One region of the Nonomuraea sp. KM90 genome, then DNA from elsewhere that is predicted to be linked to it. Evidence: riboswitches for the same ligand, from Rfam matches in the RefSeq annotation. Region 1 holds a riboswitch; the other holds the start of a gene.
What was found. A riboswitch is a leader RNA that binds a small molecule or an ion and turns the genes downstream of it on or off. The one in region 1 is predicted to bind thiamine pyrophosphate.
Positions count from the first base shown of each region.

Region 2: another riboswitch for thiamine pyrophosphate. It lies ahead of thiD (bifunctional hydroxymethylpyrimidine kinase/phosphomethylpyrimidine kinase); the one in region 1 lies ahead of ACTWPW_RS01205 (FAD-dependent oxidoreductase).

Region 1 is NZ_JBQQCB010000001.1:188,964-193,507, reverse strand. Features, by position in the region: gene pknB (Stk1 family PASTA domain-containing Ser/Thr kinase) at 1-72, opposite strand, end outside; gene ACTWPW_RS01215 (thiazole synthase) at 226-981, opposite strand; gene thiS (sulfur carrier protein ThiS) at 974-1,174, opposite strand; gene ACTWPW_RS01205 (FAD-dependent oxidoreductase) at 1,171-2,355, opposite strand; TPP riboswitch at 2,345-2,461, opposite strand; gene ACTWPW_RS01200 (NAD(P)/FAD-dependent oxidoreductase) at 2,520-3,683, shown strand; gene ACTWPW_RS01195 (Rv2175c family DNA-binding protein) at 3,714-4,088, shown strand; gene thiE (thiamine phosphate synthase) at 4,066-4,544, shown strand, end outside.
Region 2 is NZ_JBQQCB010000015.1:36,227-40,770, forward strand. Features, by position in the region: gene ACTWPW_RS18495 (M28 family metallopeptidase) at 1-105, opposite strand, end outside; gene ACTWPW_RS18500 (DNA polymerase domain-containing protein) at 225-1,172, opposite strand; gene ACTWPW_RS18505 (histidine phosphatase family protein) at 1,233-1,886, shown strand; TPP riboswitch at 1,903-1,998, shown strand; gene thiD (bifunctional hydroxymethylpyrimidine kinase/phosphomethylpyrimidine kinase) at 1,992-2,795, shown strand; gene ACTWPW_RS18515 (TenA family protein) at 2,874-3,542, shown strand; gene ACTWPW_RS18520 (carbon starvation CstA family protein) at 3,546-4,544, opposite strand, start outside.

The sequences.
Region 1 (4,544 bases):
GATCCGGCTCTCGATGCGGTAGCGCCCATCGAGGAGCCGCCCGACCAGGGGGTCCGCAGTCGTCGTATCCACCCCGCTGAGTTTACGGGCGTTTTGCCACTGGCAGGGCCCGGGCGCCCGAAACCGATGCGGAGACGTTCCCGTTGGAACGTCCCAGCTTCCGGCGAAGCGGACACGACCCCTCCCAGGTCACGACGGCCACCGGGGTCACGGGCGCCTCCGGGGTCACGGCGTCATCGGGGAGGACGCCTCGGCGTAGCGGCGGCGCGGGATGCGGCCCGCCTGCCGCGCCAGCCGCCCGGCGACCACGGCGCCCTTCATGGCCGCCGCCATGAGGTCGGGCCGCTGCGCCCTGGTGACGGCCGTGGCCAGCAGCACGGCGTCGCAGCCCAGCTCCATCGCCAGCGCGGCGTCGCTCGCCGTGCCGATGCCCGCGTCGAGGATCACCGGCACGCCGGCGGCCTCCACGATGAGCTCGATGTTGTGCGGGTTGCGGATGCCCAGCCCCGAGCCGATCGGCGCCCCCAGGGGCATCACGGCGGCGCAGCCGGCCTGCTCCAGCCGCCGGGCCAGCGCCGGGTCGTCCCCGATGTACGGCAGCACCACGAACCCGTCCGCCACCAGCCGCTCGGCCGCGTCGAACGTCTCGATCGGGTCCGGCAGCAGCGTCCGCTCGTCGGCGATGACCTCCAGCTTGACCCAGTTCGTGCCCAGGGCCTCCCTGGCCATCCGGGCCGTCAGCACGGCCTCGCCCGCGGTGAAGCAGCCGGCCGTGTTGGGCAGCACCTTGATGTCGCGCCTGTGCAGCACGTCCAGCACGGAGCCCCGTGAGCCCGGGTCGAGCCGCCGCATCGCCACCGTGGTCAGCTCGGTCCCCGACGCCGCCAGCGCCTGGTCGAGCACCTCCAGCGAGGGCGCGCCGCCGGTCCCCATGATGAGCCGGGAGGAGAACTTCTCCCCGGCGATGATCAGATCATCCACCTTGCACCGCCGTCAGAACCTCCACGCGGTCACGGTCGCGCAGCGCCGTCGAGTCCCAGGCGCCGCGCGTGACCACCTCGTCGTTCACGGCCACGGCCACTCCGGTGGTGACCGCGGTCAATATGCGTACGGCCTGCGCCACGGTGATGCCGTCGACCACCTCGTGCGCGGCCCCGTTGATGGTAACAATCATGAAATTTCCCGAAATCTCTCCGGCGTGCACAGGGCCGCCAGCTCGCTCTCCTCGCCCAGCAGGATGGCCGTCGTGAGCGGGGCCAGCAGCACGCCGCCCCGGTGGTGCCCGGTCGCGAACGCCAGCCCCGGTGTCCCGCTCGGCCCGATGACCGGCAGGTTGTCCGGTGTCCCCGGCCGCAGCCCCGCCACCACGTCGGCGACCTCCAGCTCGGTGACGCCCGGCACCAGCTCCCTGGCGTCCCGCAGCAGCTCGTAGAGCCCGCCGGCGGTCACCCGGGTGTCGAATCCCAGCTCCTCCTGCGTGGCCCCGACCACCAGCTCGCCGTCGCCCCGGGGGACCAGGTAGACGTACGAGCCGTGCACGGTTCCGCGTACGCACCGGCCGAGCAGCGGCTGCGGCGAGCGCAACCGCATGATCTGCCCCTTGACCGGCCGCACCGGCACCTCGGCCAGCTCGGCGCTCCAGGCCCCGGCCGCCACGACGACCCGCTCGGCCCGCAGCTCGGCGGGGTCGCCGTCCAGGCGCACGCCCGTGACCGCCCCACCTTCGCGCCCGCCCTCGCGCAGCAGCCCAGTCGCGCGGGCCCTGACCAGCGGCACGCCCCTCCGTTCCAGGGCGGCCAGCAGCGCCGCCGTCACGCGGCGCGGGTCGACCCAGGCGTCACCGGCCGCCAGCAGCCCGCCGCGCACGGAGGGTGCCAGCATCGGCTCCAGCCGGCGGCACTCCCGCCCGGTCAGCCGCTCGACCGGCAGGCCCAGCTTGTCCATGAACGCCGCCAGCTCGTCCAGCGCCGCCAGGTCGTCGGCCCCGAACGCCACGTCGAGCGTCCCGTCCGACCGGAGATCCAGCCCTCGCCCCGCGCCGGGCCGGTTCAGCCCCCGACCCGCGCCGGGCCGCTTCGGCCCCTGCTCCGCGCCCGGTCCGGCGGCTTCGTCCAGGCCGGCGTCCGCGGAGAGCTCGGCGGCGAAGGCGGGCCAGCGGCGCAGCGAGGCCATCCCCAGCCGCAGCAGCGGCGCCTCGGTGTAGGTCACCTCGCTGACCGGGGCCAGCATCCCCGCCGCCGCGTGCGAGGCACCCGTGCCCGGAGCCGGGTCGACCACGGTGACCTGCCGCCCCTCACGGGCCATCCGCCAGGCGACGGAAAGCCCGACGACCCCGCCACCCACGATCACGTCCACATGCGCTCCCTTCGCCGGCATGATCCGGATCAGGTGTCTTGCGGTCGAAGGCCCGGTGCAGCCTTCCTCTCAGCCCGGTTACGGCCGGACTCCCGCGCGTCTTACGTCCACAGCCTACGGCCTCGGTGCGACGTCCACGCACCGCCCCCGTTATGGTCATCAACGTGAAGCATGTCGTGGTGGTGGGAGCGGGCCTGGCCGGAGTGCGTACGGTCGAGGCACTGCGCGGGCGCGGGTTCGACGGCCGGATCACCCTGGTGGGCCAGGAGCGCCACCGCCCCTACGACCGCCCGCCCCTGTCCAAGGCCGTCCTGGCCGGCGACGCCGACTCCAGCTACGTCGAGACCGACCTCGAGTCCATGGGCGTCGACTTCTGGCCCGGCGTCAGCGCCAAGTCGCTGCGCGAGGGCGTCGTGGAGACCACCGAGGGCGAGATCGGCTACGACAGCCTGGTCATCGCCACCGGCGCCGAGCCGATCAGGCTGCCCGGCGACGGCCCCCAGCACGTGCTGCGCACCATCGACGACGCCCACGAGCTCAGGGCCATGCTCGTCCCCGGCGCCCGCCTTGCCATCGTCGGCGCCGGCTGGATCGGCGCGGAGGTGGCCACGGCGGCCCGCCGCGCCGGCTGCGAGGTGACGGTGATCGAGTCCGCCGAGACCCCGCTCGCGACCGCCGTCGGCACCGAGATCGGGGCCCGCACCGAGCGCTGGTACGACGGCATCGACCTGCGGCTCGGCACCATGGTCGACTCCGTGGACGAGGGCGGCGTGCGGCTGGTGGGCGGCGAGTTCGTCGAGGCCCACGCGGTCGTCACCGGCATCGGCGTGCGCCCGGCGGTCGAATGGCTGGCCGGCGCCGACATCGACCTCCACAACGGCGTCGTCACCGACGAGCACCTGCGCGCCTCGCTCCCGAACACGGTTGCCGTGGGCGACTGCGCCGCCTGGTGGTCGCGCCGCTGGCAGGTCAGGCTCAGGGTGGAACACTGGGACACCGCGCTCAACGCCCCCGAGGTCGCCGCCGCGACACTGCTGGGGGAGGAAGCCGTGTACGATCCGGTGCCATACTTCTGGTCCGAGCAGTTCGGGCACATGGTGCAATACTCCGGCCACCACCCCGCGGGGGAACGGCTGGTCTATCGAGGAGAGCCCGAGGGCAAGTGGTCGGCCGTCTGGCTCACCGCCGGCGACACCCTCGCCGCGGTGCTCGCCGTGGACCGGCCGCGCGATCTCGTACAGGGGCGGCGGATCATCGAGGCGGGCCACCGCCTCGACGCGGAACGCCTGGTAGATCCACAAGTCCCCCTACGGGATTGTGTTGTTTGAGCAAGGACGGCATGTGGTAGTTGTGGTTTCGTGACGCTTTCTGTTGCACAGATCGACCGGGAGACCGAGCAGCTCGTCGACGAGTGGCTCACGCTCCCCGAAGTGGCCTCGCGCCTTGACCTTTCGATCGGGCGGGCCAAGCAGCTCCTCAAGGACCACAAGCTCCTCGGCGTGCGCCGCGGGAGCGGCGGGCCACAGGTGCCCGCGGTGTTCCTCGATGGGAAGGACGTGATGAAGGGCCTGCCCGGCACGCTGACCGTGTTGCAGGACGCCGGCTACGACGATGTCGAGTCGCTGCGCTGGCTCTTCACCCCAGACGAGTCGCTGCCCGGATCGCCCATAGAGGCGATCAAGGCCGGCCGTCATACCGAGGTCAAGCGGCGTGCCCAAGCCCTCGCTTTCTGAGGCCCGCCTCTATCTCTGCACAGACGGCCGCCGCGACCGCGGCGACCTGGCAGAGTTCCTCGATTCGGTGCTGGCCGGGGGCGTGGACATCATCCAGCTGCGGGAGAAGGGCCTGGAGGCTCGCGAAGAACTCGCGCTCCTCGAGATCTTCCGCGACGCCTGCGACCGGCACGGCAAGCTGCTGGCCGTCAACGACCGGGCGGACATCGCCTACGCCGCCCGGCCCGACGTGCTCCACCTGGGGCAGGACGACCTTCCCGTGACGGTCGCGCGAGAGATACTCGGCGACGACATCGTCATCGGACGGTCCACCCACTCCGCCGCCGAGGCTTCCGCCGCGGCCGTGGAGGAGGGCGTCGACTACTTCTGCTGCGGCCCCGTCTGGCCCACGCCCACCAAGCCGGGCCGCCCGGCCCCCGGCCCGCCGCTGCTCAGGCATGTGGCGTCGCTGGGGAC
Region 2 (4,544 bases), on a different contig from region 1:
GAGGAGCTTGGCGAACACGTCGTCGAGCCCGCCCGCGTTGACCGGCGCGGCCATCGTCAGCGGTAAGGAGAGTGCGGCGATCAGAACGATGAGCATTCTTCGCATAGGGGTTCCCCCAGGAACAGACCGGAGATCGCGGCGATTTCCCCCGAGCCGCCGCCACCGGAACGTAACCCGGCCAGGAACCCCTGAGAAGACCCACTAATGCTGCAAATTCCGGACATTTACTCCGCGCGGCGGGCGCGGGCACGCCGCTTGCCCTCGTGCATCGCCTGTACGCGGGCGACCGGGATCGTGTGCCCCTCGGCGATGAGGTCGTCCGGCAGCCGCTGCGGCGCGGGCATGTGCTCGGCCCACGGATCACCCTCGGCCAGCAGCCCGGGCGCGGTGCGCATGGTGAAGTCGGCCGGCGCCACGCGGTCGAGGTCGGCCCAGGCCACGGGGAAGGAGACGGGCACGCCCGGCCGGATGCGGGGGCTGTAGGCGGCCGCCACCGTGGCGCCGCCCGCGCGCGTGGAGTCGAGGAAGACCTTGCCCGCGCGGTCCTCGCGGATGAACGCCGTGGTGGCCAGCGCCGGGTCCACCCGCTCGGCGCGGGCGGCCAGGGCCCGGGTGGCCGCCGCCAGGTCGTCCGGCGCCGTGCCCTCGGCCACGGGCACGAACACGTGCACGCCCTTCGCCCCGCTGGTCTTCACCGCCCCGCTCAGCCCGGCGTCGTCGAGGGCCTGGCGGACGAGGAAGGCGCCGCGCACGGCCAGCGAGAAGGAGTCGTCGTGCTCCGGCGGGTCGAGGTCGAGGATCATGTGGGTGGGGTGGTCGCCGACGAACAGCGCCGGGTGGTATTCCACCGCCCGCTGGTTCGCGAACCACAGCAGCGTCCTGCGGTCGTCGCACAGCGCGTACGTCACCTGCCGGCGCGACGCGTCCGCCCACATGGACACCGAGCGCACCCAGTCGGGGGCGTATTTGGGCAGGTTCTTCTGCACGAACGGCTCCTGGCCCGGGCGCACGCGGATGACCGAGAGCGCGCGGTCGCGCAGGACCGGGAGGATGCGGTCGCGGACCGCGTCGAGGTAGTCGACCAGGTCGCGCTTGGTGGCGCCGGCACCGTCGAACAACGGCTGGTCGAGGTTGGTCAGGGCGACCCCGTCGCGCGTCTCATCAGCGGCCACCCGCCCTACGATGCCGACACTCGAACGTGTGGTCAACATTCGCGGGCCACAATGATCCCCATGACGCGTCTCCTCTACCTCACCCGGCACAGCGAGGCCACCCCGGACGAGAGCGGCCTGACGGACGCCGGCCGCCGCCAGGCCGCGCTGCTCGGCGAGCGGCTCCGCGGCGTCCCGCTGGCCGCCGTCCACCACGGGCCGCTCCCCCGGGCCGCCGAGACCGCCCGCCTGATCGGCGAGCACCTCCCCGGCGTCCCGCTGCGCGTGTCGGAGGCCGCCGGCGACTACGTGCCGTACCTGCCGGCCAGGGAGGAGCTGCCCCCCGAGTACGCCGACCACTTCCTCGGCTTCCTCGCCCGGTTCCCCGGGGCGGAGCCGAAGCTGGCCCGCGAGGCCCTCGACCTGTTCACCGGCCCAGTGGGCGGAACGGTGGACACGACGGTGGACGAGACGGTGGACGAGACGGTGGACGAGACGGTGGACGAGACCCGCCACGAGCTCGTGGTCACGCACAACTTCCTGATCGGCTGGCTGGTACGCGCCGCCCAGGACGCCCCCGAGTGGCGCTGGCTCGGGCTCAACCACGCCAACGCCGCCCTGACCGCCATCCGCTACGCCCCCGGCCGGCCGCCCTCGCTGCTCTTCTTCAACGACATGGGTCACCTTCCCGTGGAGCTGCGCTGGACCGGCTTCCCCCCGGAGCTGCGCGGCTGAGCGCCTGTTACAGTGGGCCACTGACGCGGGGTGCCCGGAGACCCGGGCTGAGATCACACCCGTCGAACCTGATCTAGTTCGCACTAGCGAAGGGACGTCATCTCGGTGAGCGACGCACCCAGAGTCCTGTCCATCGCGGGCACCGACCCCAGCGGCGGCGCCGGCATCCAGGGCGATCTGAAGACCTTCTCCGCGCTCGGCGCCTACGGCATGACGGTCGTCACGGCGCTGGTCGCGCAGACCACCACGGGCGTGACCGGCATCCACGAGGTGCCGGCCGAGTTCGTCGCCGCCCAGCTCGACACGCTGCTGACCGACGTGCCGGCGGACGCCGTGAAGATCGGCATGCTGGGCACCGCGCCGCTGATCAAGGCGGTGGCGGCGGCACTGGACACGTACCGGCCGCCTTTCGTCGTGCTCGACCCCGTGATGGTGGCCAAGAGCGGCGACCGGCTGCTGCCGGCCGACGCCGTGGCCGAGCTGCGCGAGACGCTGCTGCCCCGCGCCGACCTGATCACGCCCAACCTGCCCGAGGCGGCGGACCTGCTCGGCGAGGAGCCGGCCCGCGGCCTGTCCGAGATGCACGGGCAGGCGCGGCGGCTGCGCGCGCTGGGCGCCCGGCAGGTGCTGCTCAAGGGCGGCCACCTGGACGGCGACACCTGCGTGGACGTGCTGGCCACGCCCGAGGGCGCGATCGAGCTGGCCGCGCCCCGCGTGGACACCCGCAACACCCACGGCACCGGCTGCACGCTGTCCTCGGCCATCGCGGCGCTGCGCCCCCGCCACGACGACTGGCCGGGCGCGGTGCGGGCGGCGAAGACCTACCTGACGGAGGCGCTGCGCGCGGCCGACACGCTCGACGTCGGGCACGGCCACGGCCCCGTCCACCACTTCCACGCCATCTGGTGAGCACGCTCCCGAAGACTGCGCCCCAAACCTGCGCCCCCAAGATTGCCGCCCCCAGATTGCCGTTCCCAAGGAGACGCGATGTTCTGCGATGACATCTGGCAGCGCACGGCCGAGCTGATGCGCGCCATCCACGAGCACCCCTTCCTCGTCGCGCTCGGCGACGGCACCCTCGACCCCGACCGGTTCGGCTTCTACATCGTGCAGGACGCCCGCTACCTGGAGGCGTTCTCCAAGGCGCTGGCCACGGCGTCCGTGCGGGCGACAGACCCCGCCGACGCGGCGTTCTGGGCCCAGAGCGCGCACACCGCGCTGGCCGCCGAGCGCATGCTGCACGCCGGCTACGCCGAGGAGCTCGGCGCCGACGCCAAGGGCCTGGCGATGTCGCCGACGTGCCTGGCGTACGCGTCGTTCCTGCAGGCCACGGCGCTCACCGCGCCCTACCCGGTGATCGCGGCGGCGGTGCTGCCGTGCTTCTGGATCTACCAGGACGTCGGTACGGCGCTGCTGAAGTACGCCACCCCGGAGCACCCGTACGTCAAGTGGATCTCCACCTACGCGGACCCGGCCTTCGCGGCCTCCGTCGAGCAGGCCAAGGGCATCGCCGACCGGCTCGCCGCCGCCGCCGACCCGGCCACCCGCGAGGCCATGGGAGAGGCCTACGGCCGGGCGGCGGCGTACGAGTGGATGTTCTGGGACAGCGCCTGGCGGCGCGAGACCTGGCCGACGGAGCGGTGGCTCGCGCCCTGACCATCACGGCGCCTTGGCCATCATCTCCTTCTCCTCGCGGGTGGCGATGAGCCCGGCCGGGGCGAGGATCTTGGACTCCTCGAACGGCGCCTCCGTGTCCGGCAGCGGCTCCCGCGTCCTGATCGCCTTGATCCACACGCGGGCCGCGTCGAGGATCACCACGATGATCAGGATGGCGAACAGCGCCGCCAGGACGCCGTCGACGGTGGAGTTGATCACGATCTGCTGCATCGCGCCGGTCGTCTTGGCGGGCGCGAGGAGCTGTCCCTGGTCGAGCGCCGTCTGATAGCGGTCACGCTGGGCGAAGAAGCCGAGCGTGGGGTCGGTCGAGAACACCTTCTGGTAGCTGGCGGTCAGCGTGACCGCCACGTCCCAGGCCAGGGGCACCCCCGTCACCCAGGCCCACTTGAGCCGGCCACTCTTGATCAGCAGCGTGGTGGCCACAGTGAGCGCGACGGCCGCCAGGAGCTGGTTGGCGATGCCGAACAGCGGGAAGAGCTGGTTGATGCCGCCGAGCGGGTCGTTGACGCCCTGGTAGAGGAAATATCCCCAGGCCGCCACGACCACGGCGCTGGAGGCGACCAGCCCCGGCCACCAGCTCACCCGTGCGATCGGCTTCCACAGGTTGCCCAGCGTGTCCTGGAGCATGAACCGCCCCACCCGCGTCCCGGCGTCGACGGTGGTGAGGATGAACAGCGCCTCGAACATGATCGCGAAGTGGTACCAGAACGCCTGCAGCCCCGCTCCCCCGAGGAACCCGGAGAAGATCTGCGAGATGCCCACCGCCAGCGTGGGCGCGCCGCCCGTCCGGGCGATCAGCGTCTCCTCCTGCACGGCCGCCGCGGCCGCCTGCAACTCCTCGGGCGTTATGACGAAGCCCATGTTGGTGACCGCCTCGGCGGCGGTCTGCACGGTGGCCCCGACGACGCCCGCCGGGGAGTTCATCGCGAAGTAGAGCCCGGGGGTCAGCACGCAGGCCGCCGTGATGGCCATGATGGCCAC